Regions from separate parts of the Sphingomonas sp. GW821-FHT02B09 genome, predicted to be linked through region 1. Evidence: predicted binding sites of a transcription regulator. Region 1 holds the regulator's gene; each other region holds the start of a gene.

Region 1 (5,316 bases):
CGGCAGTGCGACGCTGCCGCGCACGATCGTGCCAGAGGATGCCGGCCTGCCGCGCCATCCGCTCGCCGCGATCCGCGGCGGCGACCCTGCCTATAATGCCGCCGCGCTGCGTCGCCTGCTTGCCGGCGAGGCGGGCGCCTATCGCGACGCGGTGCTGCTCAACGCCGCCGCCGCGCTGGTCGTCGCCGGCCACAGTCCCCATCTCACCGCCGGCGCGCACGCCGCCGCGGCCGCGCTCGACGACGGCCGCGCGGGCGCGCTGCTCGACCGCTGGATCGCCTACCGATGACCATTCTCTCCCGCATCATCGAAACCAAACGCGCCGAGGTCGCCGCACGCAAGGCGACGACCAGCCTCGCCGATCTCGACGCACGCATCGCCGCGGTGACCAAACCGCGTGGCTTCCGCGCCGCGCTCGACGCCAGGCCGGGCCATGCACTGATCGCCGAGATCAAGAAGGCGAGCCCGTCCAAGGGCCTGATCCGCGCCGATTTCGATCCCCCCGCCCATGCCCGCGCCTATCAGGCGGGCGGCGCCGCCTGCCTGTCGGTGCTCACCGACGAGCAATGGTTTCAGGGCTCCGACGACTATCTCATCGCCGCGCGCGCCGCCTGCGACCTGCCGGTGATCCGCAAGGATTTCATGGTCGATCCGTGGCAGGCGACCGAAAGCCGCTCGATCGGCGCCGACGCGATCCTCATCATCGTCGCCGCGCTCGACGACAACCAGATGGCGGAGATCGAGGCATCGGCGCGCGACTGCGGCATGGACGTACTGGTCGAGGTGCACGACGCGCACGAACTCGACCGCGCACTGAAACTCAAATCGCGACTGATCGGGGTCAACAACCGCGACCTGCGCGACTTCACCGTCGATTTCGCCCGCACCTACGAACTGGTCGACAAGGCCCCCGCCGGCTGCACCTTCGTCGCGGAGAGCGGGCTCGAGACGCGCGCCGATCTCGACGCGATGGCCGCACACGGCGTGCACTGCTTCCTGATCGGCGAGGCGCTGATGCGCGCCGACGACGTCGAGGCCGCGACCCGCGCGATGATCGGATGAGCGGCCTCACCCATCTCGACGCCGATGGCGCCGCGCATATGGTCGACGTCGGCGACAAGGCGGCGACCAGCCGCCGCGCCGTCGCCACCGGCCATATCGCGGTCGCCGCGGATGCGCTCGCCGCGATCCGCGACGGTGCGGCGAAGAAGGGCGACGTGCTCGCCGTCGCCCGCGTTGCCGGCATCATGGCGGCGAAGAAGACCGCCGAGCTGATCCCGCTCTGCCACCCCCTCCCCCTCACGCGTGTCACGCTCGACCTCGTGCTCGACGAGGCGGGCATCACCGCCACCGCGCTCGCCGCGACCGACGGCAAGACCGGTGTCGAGATGGAGGCGCTCACCGCCGTGTCGGTCGCGCTGCTGACCATCTACGACATGGCCAAGGCGATGGACCGCGGCATGACGATCACCGGCATCCGCCTGCTCGAAAAGGCCGGCGGCAAGTCCGGCGACTGGCGCGCCTGACGCGATGGCCTTGCTGCCGATCGCCGAGGCGCAAGCCCGCCTGTTCGCCTCGGCGGCCCCAATCGCCGTCGAAGAGGTGCCGCTCGCTCAGGCGCACGGACGCTGGGCCGCCGCCGACGTCGCCGCCCACCGGACGCAGCCGGCGACCGATCTGTCGGCGATGGACGGCTATGCCATCCGCTTCGCCGACCTCCCCGGTCCCTGGACGCTGATCGGCGAAAGCGCCGCCGGCCGCCCCTTCGCCGGCGCGGTCGGCCCAGGCGAAACGGTTCGGATCTTCACCGGCGCGGCGATGCCCGCGGGCGCCGACACGGTGATGATCCAGGAGGAAGTCGCCGCCGACGGCACGGCAATCCGGCTGACCGGCGAAGGTCCGCCGACGCACGGCCGCAACACCCGCCGCCGCGGCCTCGATTTCACCACCGGTGGCCGGCTGATCGCGCAGGGCGAGCGGCTGACCGCCGCGCGGATCGCGGTCGCGGCGACCGGCGGCGTGGCGACGATCGCCGTCCACCGCCGCGTGCGGGTCGCGATCTGCGCGACCGGCGACGAACTGGTCGAGCCCGGCCGCGGCGCCTCGCCCGACGCGCTCCCCGAATCGAACCGCGCGATGCTGGCGGCGCTGCTCGCCGACCTGCCGATCGAGTTGATCGACCTCGGCATTCTCCCCGACGATCTCGGCGCGTTGCGGGACGCCTTCGCCGGTGTCGAAGCCGATTTGCTCGTCACCACCGGCGGCGCTTCGGTCGGCGACCACGATCTCGTCCGTCCGGCGCTCGAGGCCGCCGGCGGCAGCATCGATTTTTGGCGGATCGCGCTGCGCCCCGGCAAGCCGATGATGGCGGGCCGGCTCGGCGACACGATCCTGCTCGGCCTGCCCGGTAATCCGGTGTCCGCATTCGTCACCGCGTTGCTGTTCGTCAAACCGCTGGTCGCGCGCCTCGCCGGCGCCGCCGACCCGCTACCGCGCACGACGATGACCATCCTCGGCGAGGACCTGCCCGCGAACGGCCCGCGCACCGACTATCTGCGCGCCGAGCTGCGCGACGGTCGCGCCTTTGCCTCGACCATCCAGGACAGTTCGATGCTCCTCACGCTCGCCCGCTCGCACTGCCTGATCGTGCGGCCGGTGGACGCGCCTGCCGCCAGTGCGGGCGACTCGGCAGAAATCCTCGTCATCGCTTGACGCGCGCTATCCTGTTCCCTAGAAGTTCCGCGTCTGTTCCGACGGGGAAGGTCCGCTCATGCTCACGCGCAAGCAACACGAGCTCGTTTGCTTCATCAACGACCGGCTGGAAGAAACCGGCATCTCGCCCTCGTTCGAGGAGATGAAGGAAGCGCTCGACCTGAAATCCAAATCGGGCGTGCATCGCCTGATCAGCGCGCTCGAGGAACGGCATTTCATCCGCCGTCTGCCCAACCGTGCCCGTGCGCTCGAAGTGCTGCGCATGCCGGAACGGTCGGAACGCAAGCCCGCGCCGGCCGCCCCGGCCGTGCCCCCTGCCAAGACCGGCAACGTCCGCCCCGCGGCGACGCCGGCCAACGACGTCATCGAAATCCCGCTGCACGGCCGCATCGCCGCCGGCGTGCCGATCGAGGCGTTCGAGGGAAGCTCGATGCTCGCGGTGCCGGCCGCTTTGCTCGGTTCGGGCGAACATTATGCGCTGGAAGTATCGGGCGATTCGATGGTCGAGGCGGGCATTCTCGACGGCGACTATGCGCTGATCCGCCGGACCGAAGTCGCCCGCGACGGCGAGATCGTCGTCGCGCTGATCGACGACAGCGAGGCGACGCTCAAATATTTCCGTCGCGAGGGCGCGATGGTCCGGCTCGATCCGGCCAATCGCGCCTATGAACCGCAACGCTACGTGCCCTCGCACGTCCGCGTGCAAGGCAAATTGTCGGGCATCCTGCGCCGCTACGATTGAGCCGCCGGCGGGATCGCATATGGGCCTCCATGTACGCCCAACGCTTTCCACCCTCTCTCGGTCACCCCGGACGTGTTCGAGACCTCTGCGAACGTCATCCCAGTGCTCCTGCGAAAGCAGGAGCCCAGGAGTCCGGAACGCCATACGCCGTTGTTCTGCTTGGCTCTGGACTCCTGCGTCCGCAGGAGCACTGGCGGACTTTCACGGGGCACCCCATCGACGCTTTCTATGGTGCTCGCCCGTCACCGCCGGCATGACCCGCACGGCAGCGAACCACGGATGCGCATCCGCGTCGCGCCGCACCGTCCGCACCTCGCCACCCGCGAAGGTCACCGCGACCCCGCCGGTCCGCCGCAGCATCGGCGCGTCCAGCCGGAGCCAGCGCGGCCGGCACGCCCGCGGCAGATGGCGTTCGCTCACCACCACATCCGCACGCGCACAGGCCGTCGCGAGATCGTCGCGGTTCACCGGATACAGGCTCCGCGTCGCCAGCACCCGCCAGCGCCGCCCGCCCGCATCCACATCGACCGCACAGGCATCGCGCGTGCAGCGCGCCGCCGCCTGCTCCCCCAATAGCATCCCCGCGTCGGCGCCGCCGTTTTCGGCGAGCATGTCCCGCGTATAGTCCCCGGCCCGATCACGCAGCAGCGCCAGCCCGCCGCCGACACGCACCGCCATATGCCGCCCGTCGCCCGTCACCAGCAGGTCGGGCGCGGGCGTCAGCCACGTCCAGCCCGCACCGATGACGAGCGGTACCACGCCGAGCCGCCGCCACCGCGTCCGCCACAAAGCCAGCCACAATCCCCCCGCCACCAAGAGCGCAAACGCCGCCGCCGGCATCGACGGCAGCGCAAGCGACGATCCCGGCGCAGCGGCGACCGCATGCGCGAGGACCAGCAACAGGCGTAAGGCGACATCGGTCGCCCACCAGACCGGCCCGCCGCAGCCCAAGGCGTCGAGCAGCAGGGCGAGGGCCTCCAGCGGCATCACCACGAAGGTGGTGAGCGGGATGGCGACGATGTTCGCCGCCGCGCCGTAGAGCCCCGCTTTGTGGAAGTGATAGACTGCGATCGGCATCAGCGCCGCCTCGACGACCAGCCCGGTGAGCAGCAGCGACACCAGCGATCGCAGCACGCGAGCCATTCGCCCCTCCTCGCGCGGCGCGAACCATGATTCGACACGCGGATGCTCGTGCAGCGCGACGATCGCCGCGATCGCCGCGAAGGACAGTTGGAAGCTCGCGCCGGTCACCGCCTCCGGCCAGACGAGCAGCACCGTCATCGCGCCCGCGGCGACCAGCCGCAACGTCACCGCCTCGCGCCCGAGCACCAGTGCCCCCAGCACCAGCAGCGATGCGACGCAGGACCGGATCGTCGGCACCTGACTGCCGGTGAGCCAGGTATAGCCGATCGCCGCCAGCGCTCCTGCCGCCGCCGCGACCAGCGGCAACCGGACGCGGATCGCCAGCCACGGCCACAAGGCGAGCAGCCGCATGACCAGCAGCATCGTCGCACCGACGGCTGCGGTGATGTGCAACCCGCTGACCGACAAGAGATGCGCGAGGCCGGCACGGCGCATCGCTTCCGAATCGTCCGGGGTGATCGCACCCTCGTCACCGGTGGCAAGCGCGGCCGCGATCCCGCCGCGGCTGCCGTCCAGCCGGGCGGTGATATGATCGGTCAGCCGCGTCCGCAGGCCACCCCCCGCCGGGGCGGGCCGGATCACCGTCACCGGCGCGAAACCACGCCCGGTCGCGCCGATACCCGCGAACCACGCCACCCGTGCGAAATCATAGGCGCCGGGCACCGCGGCGTCGGGCGGCGGCATCAGTCGCGCCCGCAGCCGGACGACCGCACCCGCCC
Region 2 (5,316 bases), 830 kb from region 1:
ATCCGGCGGCGCATCGTCGCCGGCGAGGCTCGCGGCGAGCGCGGTCGCGCCGAGCGGATCGGTACGGGTGGCGGCGAGCCGCATCGTCTCGATCCCGTCACCCGGATCGATCGTCTCGATTCTGAGGTGGAAAAGACGGGCGAGATGGCTCGCGTCGCGCGTCGGTCGCGACGTGCCGATGGCGAGCCGCTGCTCGCTGCCGTCGATCCGCTCGATGACGAGCAGCAACGTGCGGGCGCCGGCGCCGCGCTCCTGCAGCAGCCCGATCATATCGGCGAGAAGATCGCGGATGACGTGTTCGATCGCCTCGGCGGTGCCGATCGGCTCGAGCAGGCGGCGGCGGGCCAGCGGCGTCTCCTCCGGGACGACCGGCACGATCGGTTCCGCCACCCGGCCGAGCGCCTCGTCGAGACGGCGCACGCTGGCGAGCCCCAGCCGGCGCGCGAGGGGACCGCGCGGCAGCGGCAGCAGATCGGCGATCCGGTCGAGCCCGAACCGCGCCGCGGCGGTCAGCGCCTCGGGCGTCAGGCGCAGCGCGGCGGGCGGCAGGCCGGCGAGCGCCTGCGCCTCGCCGCCGTTCGGGATGGCGCTGATCGCGTCGCGCCCGAACCGTGCGAGCGCGTGCGCGGCGCCCGGCGTTCCCGCCACCGCAACGCGTGCAGTATAGCCGAAGCGCCGGCAGAAGCGGACCAGCCGCCGGCAGAAGCGCGCCTCGCCGCCATGAAGGTGCGCCGTACCGGTCAGCTCGATCCACAGCCCGTCCGCGCCACTCGCCGCGGCGGTGGGCGTCCAATGCCGCACCGCATGCAGCGCGAGGCTGTTGAGCACGGCGCGATCGGCGGCGGGATCGGCGGCACGCACGTCGACCTCGGCGACCAGCGCGCGCGCCTGCGTCACCGCCATGCCGGGTATCAGGCCGAGTGAAAGCGCGACGGGACAGGCGGCGGTGATGACGTGGCGTTGACCGGCCTGCTCCGCGAGGACCAGCGGCACCGCATGCGCGACCGGCACGGCCACCGGCAAGGGGCTGCGCGTGCCGCCTGCCGGCACCGGTCGCTTGAACGGATGATCCGCCGCCTCGGAGCGCCGACCGAGTTCGCGCATCGTCGGCTGCTGGTGGCGCGGCAGCGCCGCAGTCTGATCTTCGATCGCTGCACGTGCGCCGTCGTCGCGCGCCCAGCGTGCGCCCGGGCGCCAGCCGCCGCCCCGCGGCACCGAACAGGCACCAGGGTCGTCGTCGATCGGCAGCAATGGCGCAGGCTGCGGTTCAGGCAGCGCGCGCGGTCGCTCGAGCCGGCGCAGTCGCTCGATGGCGAGGTGCGGCAGGTAGAGCGAGGCGACCCGTGTCATCGCATGCCTCCAGTTGCAGGGTGAAGGGGGGACCGCCGCGTTGGCGCGCGAGGTCGACGGTCCAGCGTGCCCGGCCGACGCCGGGGGCCGGCAGCCGCTCGGACGGCGCGCAGGCGATCCGCCAGCGCGTCATCGCCGCGGAGAGGTCGGACAGGGGCTCGACGCCCGCCTTGCGCCAGCGGCGCGCGAGCAGCGCCGGAGCGTGGCCGCTCATCGCAGCAAGCTGCAGCCGCCGCGTCGCGACCATATCGGCCCGCTTGACCTCGCCGACGACCGCGGCGAGGCCGCCGTGGCGCAGGCCGTCTTCCATGACGGCGAGCACGTGTTTGTCGTCGTGCGCCTCGACGAACAGCAGCGTCGCCGGGTCGAGCCCGGCCTGCTCCAGACCGGGGGCGTAGAGGTCGAAGCGGGTCAGCGCCCAGAGCACGCGCTTGCCGGACCGCGCCGCAGCGCGGGCAGCGATGCCGACGGAAAAGAGCGTCGCCGCGGCATCGTCGGTGAGCGTCGGCGTCGCCGGCGACACCTCGTGCAGGCCACCCAGCACGAGTCCGCCCTCGGCGAGTCGCCTGTCGATCGCATCGATGTCGAAGGGCAGAACCGCCAGCTTCGGCCCGCGCACGGCACCCAGCTCTTCGCGCAAGCGGGCCAGGGCCTCATCGGATTGGGGGTTAGCGGACATGACTGTTGCGACTCATCTGTTCGCTATATGTTCCAGAATTGTTGACGAAGGGTCAAGGCGTTACGGGAGGGATTCGGTGAACCGAAACGGGATCGACGCTGCCGGGGCCGCAGCTCCGACGGGGTCAGCGCACGCGGACTACGACCATGTCGGGCGCCGCCTGCGCACGCTCGAGCAATGCGCGCTGTACAAGCGGACGTTGCGCCTGACGTGCCCGCGCTGCGGTCATGTCCGGGTGCTGGATGCGGTGTGCCTGTGGTGGATGTTCATCCGGCGCGGCTGGGACGATGGCCTGCCCGCAGTGGCAGCCCGCCTGTGCTGCGCCGGCTGCCGTGAGCAGAAAGCAACAGCGCGACCGCGCGTCACGGTCGGTCGCGAACCGCCGACCGGCGCGCCGCTGCCCTATCCGGACAAGGCAACGTGGAAGAAGCTTGTCTCGCGCCATCGCTCGTGATCGAAGACGGAGATGTGCAATCTCTATAACTTGAAGGTCGATCCGCGCGGCTATTTCGATGCGCTCGCCGCGGTCGACGACGCGGCCAATGTGCTGGGTATCGAGAAGGACTATGCCGCCCCCGGCAAGCCCGGCTACGTCGTGCGCTACGAAGAGGGCCGGCGCGTGCTGAGCACGATGCGCTGGGGCTTCCCGACGCGGAAACCCCGCAAGCGTGCCGCGCGCGAGGGGGAACTGCCGTTCCTCTACGACTGGTGGACCAACGCCCGCAATCTGCACAACAATTTATGGAAGCCCTGGCTGCTGCGGTCAGAGCATCGCTGCCTCGTGCCCTTCACCCGCTTCGCCGAACCCAAGGCTGTGTCCGACCGGCAGGGGCCGGGCGACACCAACTGGTGGTTCACCGTCGAGGACCAGCCGGTGCCGTGCTTCGCCGGCCTGTGGAAGGTCGATGCCGACCACGACCGCGTCTATGCCTTTTGCACCACCGAGCCCAATCCGCTCGTCGCGCCGAAACACCCCAAGGCGATGCCGGTGATCCTGCTCGCCGAGGATCAGGAACGCTGGCTGACCGCGCCGGTCGAAGAGGCCGTGACGCTGCTCACCGCCTATCCTTCGCAATTGATGCAAGTCGCCTGACCGATGGCCCGCAATCGCTATTACGACGGCCCGCCGAGCGATCATTTCGACGGCATCCGCTTCTTCAATCCCGGTCAGGCAAGCACCGATCGCGGTATCTCCGACATGCTGCGCTGGAAGCTCGGCGGCCGTGCGGCAAAATGGCCAGCCTCGGTGCCGATCGTCCCGGCCAAACCCAAGGCACGCGTCGCCGGGCTCCGGATCACGATGGTCGGCCATGCCTCGCTGCTCATTCAGGCCGCAGGCTGCAACATCCTGACCGATCCGGTCTGGTCGGAGCGGGCAAGCCCGTTCCGCCGGGTCGGACCGAAGCGGGTGACGGCGCCGGGGATCGCTTTCGATGACCTGCCGCCGATCGACGTCGTGCTGCTCAGCCACGGCCATTACGATCATCTCGATGTCGCGACACTGCAGCGGCTGCACGCGCTCCACGACCCGCTGATGGTGATGCCGCTCGGCAACGATGCGATCGTGCGGACGGCTGTGCCGGCAGCCCGTTGCATCACCGGCGACTGGTGGGGCCGGCTGGCGCTTGGCGACGGCATCGCGACGACGGTGACTCCCGCCTATCACTGGTCGAACCGCTGGCCGAGCGACACGCGGATGATGCTGTGGGGCGGCCATTACCTCGAGACACCCGCCGGCGCGATCTGGTTCGTCGGCGACACGGGCTATGGCGATGGTCGCATCTTCGGCGAGGTTCAAATACGCCTCGGGGCACCCGATGTCGCGCTGATCCCGATCGGTGCCTATGCGCCGCGCTGGTTCATGGCGGCCCAGCACGTCAATCCGGCCGAGGCGGTGCGGATCTTCTCGGATGTCGGCGCAGATCGCGCGCTCGGTATCCATTGGGGGACGTTCCACCTTACCGACGAGGCGCGTGAGGCGCCAGTGGAGGAATTGGCCGCGGCGTTAAACGACGCAGGCGTTGCGCCCGAACGGTTTGTCGCGGCCGAAGCAGGCGGGGTCTTCCACTTTCGCTGAGCCACGTAACCGACTGTCAGGGGGCGGGAGCAGAGCCGCGCCAAATTGGACACCACCAGAGAAGGGGGATTGTCACGAATTCTAGTATGGCTCCTCAACTCGCAAGGATCGCACGAGCAGGGCAGGGCATTCCTCGACGGGTTCATGCGGTGGCTTGAGCTTGACGAAGAATGGCGCCGCGATCTCGACGACGCGCTGGTGATACTGAAGGCGCCGACGATCACGATCCCGAGGGTCGGCAACCTTGACGTCCTCGTTCGGCTCTAGGGCCGTATGCTCGCGCTCGAGAACATGCCGACGGCGAGCGATCAGCCTGAGCAAGTCCGCGGTTACCTCGCGAATTTGTCGTTGCGGCGTCTTGACGCGCACTGTCTCGTCTACCTGTCTGGCACCCAAATTCGATCTTGATGGGAAAGTCCCGGCAGTTTCGTTTGGCATTCCTAATATGCAAACGCTGAATGCTGCGCGGAGCTCCCTAAGGGGAATGATCGCAGCGTTTGGAAACGCCTTCATTCGTGGTATATACATGGCATGTACTACGGAGGTTTCGAGATGGCCGAGCCCGCTCTGCACCGCGACATCCGCGAAGCGACGCTATTTCGCAACAACCGGAGCCAGGCTGTTCGCATACCGGCGGAGTTCGAATTTTCCGGCAGTCGCGTCCTGATCCACAAGGAAGGTGATCGCCTCATCATTGCGCCGGAACCTCGACCCAATCTGCTCGATACGCTTCGATCGTTATCCTCCCTCGATCCTGCCGATGGCCTTCCCGACGATCTCGACAACGCGCTGCTGCCGCTTAAGAAAATCGATCTGTAAGCCGTACCCGCTACATGCTCGACACAGACACCGTGGCCGATCTTGTGCGGAAGCGCACCAATGCGAATGACGAGAACTCTGACAATGGTAACTGGCTGGCGCACATGGTGTCGCCAGCCAATACCTTGAGCGCTAGCTGCCTTAGAACGCCGGTAGTCGGACAACCGTTGTCATAGCATTACGTGAACGGACGTCCGAAGCTGGGCAGAGGGAAATGCCCCAAGAGTGTCCGCTTGCGGATCGAAGCCGCCCATCTAATTGGCTGATGCGCTCGGTCAGGTGAGATCCCGAACGGCCGACTAGCGCTAAATAGGTTCGTTGCTGAGGAAGCGGGAATGTTCCTCAAGTTCGACGACCTCAAAGTCGAAGCTTCTCCATCCGTGCCGCTTCG
Region 3 (5,316 bases), on a different contig from region 1:
GATGCACCGCATTGGGGAAGGCGACGTCATACGCCGTGCCGGCGCGCGCCCCCGGATCCTGCGCCTGCTGCGCGACGACCGCCTGCGCCGCCGTCTGCGCCTGCGCGGCGGCGGCCGCGAGCGTTGCCGCGGCAATCGCCAAAACCGCCGTCACTCGTGCCGTTGCTCTCATCATCGTCCCCTTGCCGCTACCGCCGCGACGTCATGCCGCACCTATAACCATGCCGCTCCGGTCCGGTCCATTGCCGCTCGGCAGCACGCGTGAATCGCCCGGTCCGATATTTGCTCCCGAAGTATAAACGCGCGATCGCGCGCCTCTATAATTGGTGGGGCGGCTGCTCTTTTCCGCCATCAGAGGAATAGACACTTGCTGCTTCGCCGCTTCAACGTCCGCGTCATCGCGCCCCTGGTCGGCGCGATCCTGTTGCTGTGGCTGCTGGCGGGCGTGACGTACCGCGAGGACCGTGCGCTGGAGGCGGCGAACGTCGCCGCACTGGAAGCGCAGGAGCGGGTGCTGGCCGTGACCGAGGTCCGTTCGGTCAGTCGCTCGCTGCAGCGCGACGCGCTCAACCTCATCACCGAAACCGATCCCGAGGAACGGGGGATCATCGTCCGGAAGTTCGACACACGCTCGCAGCAGATGCGCCAGATGTTGCGCGACCTCGAGGACACCAAGGCGCGCCACGTCCTGCCCGAGGATTATTTCCGCCTGTCGCACACCGTCGTCGCCGCACTGGGCGAGGTTGCCGCCGAAGCGAACGCGGGCAACCGGTCCGACGCATTGCGCCATCTGCGCGAGGTCGTCCGCCCCGCCGAACGGGCCGCTTCGAAGGTCGCCGACGCCCAGATCGATGCGATGACCGCAGAGGTCGCCGCGCTGCGCCACAAGGCCGCGGTCGCGCAACGCGCCGCGAACCGGACGCTGTTGGCCGCCGTGACCTTTCTCAGCCTGCTCGCGGTCGCGGTCGGGGCGCTGACCGAGATGATCCGTCGCGAGCAGGCCCGCCTCATCGTCCGCAGCATCGGCGGCGCGCTGCACAAGCTCGCCGGCGGCGATCTCACCGTGCGGGTCGAAGGCGCCCTCGCCGGAGAGTTCGGCAAGCTCAAGAGCGATTTCAACCACGCCGCCGACGCCCTTGGCACGGCACTGGCCTCGGTCCGCCTCAGCGCCACCGATATCGCGTCCGGCGCGCAGGAATTGATGCAATCATCGAACGATCTGTCCCAACGTACCGAGCGGCAGGCGACGAGCCTCGAGGAAACCGCCAGCGCGCTCCAGCAGCTCAGCGGCGCGCTGACCGACTCCGCCGGCAACGCCGTGCAGGTGCGCCAAGCGGTTTCGGAAGCGCATGTCGACGCCGAAAAGTCGGGCGAGATGCTCAAGGACGCGGTCGCCGCGATCAACCGGCTCGAACAATTCTCCAACGAAATCGGTGAAATCCTCGTCGTCATCGACCGCATCGCCTTTCAGACCAACCTGCTGGCGCTCAACGCCGGGGTCGAGGCGGCACGCGCCGGCGAAGCCGGCAAGGGCTTCGCGGTCGTCGCGCAGGAAGTGCGCGCGCTTGCCGGACGGTCGGCCGAGGCCGCGATGGACGTCAAGCGACGGATCGGCCGCTCGGCCGAGCAGATCGGGCTCGGCGTCCGCTCGGTCGGCGACGTCGAGATCGCCCTCGGCCGGGTGATCGAGCGCGTCGGCAAGATGGCACTGCTGACCACCAACATCGCCGAGAACGTCGAACATCAGTCCCTCGCCTTGCAGCAGATCACGGCCGCGGTGGCCGAGCTCGACAACGTCACACAGCAGAATGCCGCGGTCGCCGAAGAAGAGACCGCCGCCGCGCGCAAGCTGGTCGACGAGACGCATGCGATGACCGACCAGATCGAGCAGTTCCGCTTCACCGAATGGGAGGCCGCCAACGACCTCCTGCCCGAGCGCGACCGCCAGCCGCGTCGGGCATGGCGGCAACGCCCGGTCGACCTGACGCCACAGACGATCGTCCCGCTCAAGCAAAGGCTGTCCTGATGCCCGCGGGCCAGATCGACATTCCGTATCCCGGCCGATGATGAGCGCCGAAGCTTCGCTCTTCCGTCACCCCAAAGCGATCGCACAGGGGCGTTCGCACGAGCCCACCGTCTGCTAAGCCCACCCCGTCACCCGGACTTGTTCCGGGGTCCACCCTGCGGCGAGGGGTAAGACTTGACGGGACACCATCCCGCACGGCCCGATGGACGCCGGAACACGTCGAGGCTCTAAGACAGTCCACATCAGCACAGTGCTCCTGCGAACGCAGGAGCCCAGAGCCAAACAAAACAACACCTTATGGCGCTCGGAACGCCTGGGCTCCTGCGTTCGCAGGAGCACTACGCGGCGTTTGCAAAGGCCCCCGACAAAACCGCGGTGATGCACCCGGACGGTCAAGGCCGCGACACCACCGCATGCCGATCCGGCCTAGGCCTTCTTCCCCCCGAACAACCGGCCGAGCAGCGCCTCCGCCGCCTTGCCGACCGCATCGGCGATCGCCTGCGGATCGGGTTGCGTCTGCGTGCCCTGCGGCGGTTCGGGTGGACGCCGCGGCTCGGGTGCCGCCCCCGTCGTCGGAGGCACCGGCGGCACCGGCCGCTCCCCCGCCGCCTCGCGCTTCGTCCGGCCCTTCGCCACCGCCGCGGTCGCCGCCGCCGCGGCCATCGTCAGCCCCGCCGCGAGCATCTCGCGCCCCTGCGGGCTGTTCGCTTTCTCAAGCAACGCCCCGCCCGCCTCGCGCAGCTCCTTGGGCAGGCGGATGCCGAGCACCTCCTTGGGGAGCTTCGCCTTCTTCGTCTTCTTGCCCATGCGCGGCCTCTCTGTCTGTGTGTCGCCGAGATAAGACACGCGCCGCGCGTTTCAACGTGGTGCTGGCGAAGCCTCCCGCGCGTTCCTACTTCCCGGACTAGCCCCAGACACAGAACAGAAGTAGAACCCGCCACATGCTGACCAAAATCACCGTCCGCGGCGCGCGCGAGCACAACCTCAAGGACGTCGATGTCGACATCCCCCGCGATACGCTGACGGTGATCACCGGCCTGTCGGGTTCGGGCAAGTCGTCCCTCGCCTTCGACACCATCTATGCCGAGGGCCAGCGCCGCTACGTCGAATCGCTCTCCGCCTACGCCCGCCAGTTCCTCGAGCTGATGCAGAAGCCCGACGTCGATCATATCGAGGGCCTGTCGCCGGCGATCTCGATCGAGCAGAAGACGACCAGCCGCAACCCGCGCTCGACGGTGGCGACCGTCACCGAGATCTACGATTACATGCGCCTGCTCTGGGCGCGCGTCGGCATCCCCTACAGCCCCGCGACCGGCGAGCCGATCGCCGCGCAGACCGTCAGCCAGATGGTCGACCGCGTCCTCGCGCTGCCCGAGGGGACGCGCCTCTATCTGCTCGCCCCCGTCGTGCGCGGCCGCAAGGGCGAATATCGCAAGGAACTCGCCGAATGGCAGAAGGCGGGCTTCACCCGCGTCCGCATCGACGGCGAGATCCACGAGATCGACGAGGCCCCCGCGCTCGACAAGAAGTTCAAGCACGACATCGAGATCGTCGTCGACCGGCTGGTCGTGCGCGGCGACGCCGCGACGCGCCTCGCCGAGAGTTTCGAGACCGCGCTGAAACTCGCCGACGGCCTCGCCTATGTCGATCCCGCCGACCCCGCCAAAGACGAATATACGCCGCACACGCCCAAGTCGGAAGTGCTCGGCGACAACGCCCCTCCCGGCCGCATCGTCTTCTCCGAGAAGTTCGCCTGCCCTATCAGCGGCTTCACCATCGCCGAGATCGAACCGCGGCTGTTCTCGTTCAACGCGCCGCAGGGCGCCTGCCCAGCCTGCGACGGGCTCGGCGAGAAACTGCTGTTCGACGAGGATCTCGTCGTCCCCAACCACGGGCTCAGCATCAAGAAGGGCGCCGTCGTCCCCTGGGCCAAATCCAACCCGCCCAGCCCTTATTACATGCAGGTGCTCGGCAGCCTCGCGCGCGAATTCGACTTCAGCCTCGACACGCCCTGGGCCGACCTGCCAGAGGCGATCCACGCGCTGATCCTGCACGGCAGCAAGGGCAAGCCCGTCACGCTGACCTTCGTCGACGGCAAGAAGGCCTATGACGTCAAGAAGCCGTTCGAGGGCGTCGTCGGCAACCTCAACCGCCGCCTGCTCCAGACCGAGAGCGCGTGGATGCGCGAGGAATTGTCCAAATACCAGAGCTCGCGCCCGTGCGAGGTCTGCCACGGCGCGCGCCTCAAGCCCGAGGCGCTGGCGGTCAAGATCGCGATGCGCGACATCGCCTATGCCACGCATCTCTCGGTGGTCGACGCGCTCGCCTTCTTCACCGATTTGCCCAACCATCTCGGCGACCAACAGCGCGCGATCGCCGAGCGCATCCTGAAGGAGATCGTCGAGCGCCTGGGCTTCCTCAACAACGTCGGCCTCGACTATCTCAACCTCGACCGTACCAGCGGCACCTTGTCGGGCGGCGAGAGCCAGCGCATCCGCCTCGCCAGCCAGATCGGCAGCGGCCTGTCGGGCGTGCTCTACGTGCTCGACGAACCCTCGATCGGGCTCCACCAGCGCGACAACGACATGCTGCTCGCGACGCTCAGGCGCCTGCGCGACCTCGGCAACACCGTGCTCGTCGTCGAACATGACGAGGACGCGATCCGCACCGCCGATTACGTCATCGACATGGGGCCGGGCGCCGGCGTCCACGGCGGCCAGATCGTCGCGCAGGGCACGCTCAAGCAGATCCTCAAGAGCAAGACGAGCATCACCGCCGACTATCTCAACGGCACCCGCCAGGTCCCGGTGCCGGCCAAGCGCCGCAAGGGCAACGGCAAGCAGCTCACCGTCCACAATGCGCGCGCCAACAACCTCACCGGCGTCACCGCGAGCATCCCGCTCGGCACCTTCACCTGCATCACCGGCGTGTCGGGCTCGGGCAAGTCGAGCTTCACGATCGACACGCTCTATGCCGCCGCGGCGCGCGCGCTCAACGGCGCGCGCATCCTCGCCGGCAAGCACGACAAGGTCAGCGGCCTCCAGCATCTCGACAAGGTGATCGACATCGACCAGTCGCCGATCGGCCGCACCCCGCGCTCGAACCCGGCGACCTATACGGGCAGCTTCACGCAGATCCGCGACTGGTTCGCCGGCCTGCCCGAGAGCCAGGCGCGCGGCTACAAGCCCGGCCGGTTCAGCTTCAACGTCAAGGGCGGCCGCTGCGAGGCGTGCCAGGGCGACGGCGTGCTCAAGATCGAGATGCACTTCCTCCCCGACGTCTACGTCACC

Evidence for each region. Region 1 encodes LexA, which represses DNA repair genes until DNA is damaged. Its sites were predicted from a motif close to GTTCCNCNCTTGTTCT; they were not measured.
Region 2: a site for LexA is predicted at 2,059-2,074, ahead of AC07U4_RS00680 (ImuA family protein). Genes of this name have one in related genera too.
Region 3: a site for LexA is predicted at 2,945-2,960, ahead of uvrA (excinuclease ABC subunit UvrA). Genes of this name have one in related genera too.

What each region holds. Positions count from the first base shown of each region.
Region 1 covers NZ_JBWKVV010000001.1:982,196-987,511, forward strand. Annotated here, with positions in the region: gene trpD (anthranilate phosphoribosyltransferase) at 1-289, shown strand, start outside; gene trpC (indole-3-glycerol phosphate synthase TrpC) at 286-1,062, shown strand; gene moaC (cyclic pyranopterin monophosphate synthase MoaC) at 1,059-1,526, shown strand; gene AC07U4_RS04530 (molybdopterin molybdotransferase MoeA) at 1,531-2,712, shown strand; gene lexA (transcriptional repressor LexA) at 2,771-3,454, shown strand; gene AC07U4_RS04540 (ComEC/Rec2 family competence protein) at 3,656-5,316, opposite strand, start outside.
Region 2 covers NZ_JBWKVV010000001.1:155,239-160,554, forward strand. Annotated here, with positions in the region: gene AC07U4_RS00675 (Y-family DNA polymerase) at 1-1,350, opposite strand, end outside; gene AC07U4_RS00680 (ImuA family protein) at 1,268-1,990, opposite strand; gene AC07U4_RS00685 (hypothetical protein) at 2,106-2,483, shown strand; gene AC07U4_RS00690 (SOS response-associated peptidase family protein) at 2,496-3,122, shown strand; gene AC07U4_RS00695 (MBL fold metallo-hydrolase) at 3,126-4,106, shown strand; gene AC07U4_RS00700 (hypothetical protein) at 4,188-4,475, opposite strand; gene AC07U4_RS00705 (antitoxin) at 4,659-4,925, shown strand; gene AC07U4_RS00710 (hypothetical protein) at 5,231-5,316, opposite strand, start outside.
Region 3 covers NZ_JBWKVV010000002.1:752,334-757,649, reverse strand. Annotated here, with positions in the region: gene AC07U4_RS11465 (M61 family metallopeptidase) at 1-154, opposite strand, end outside; gene AC07U4_RS11460 (methyl-accepting chemotaxis protein) at 368-2,026, shown strand; gene AC07U4_RS11455 (hypothetical protein) at 2,453-2,833, opposite strand; gene uvrA (excinuclease ABC subunit UvrA) at 2,968-5,316, shown strand, end outside.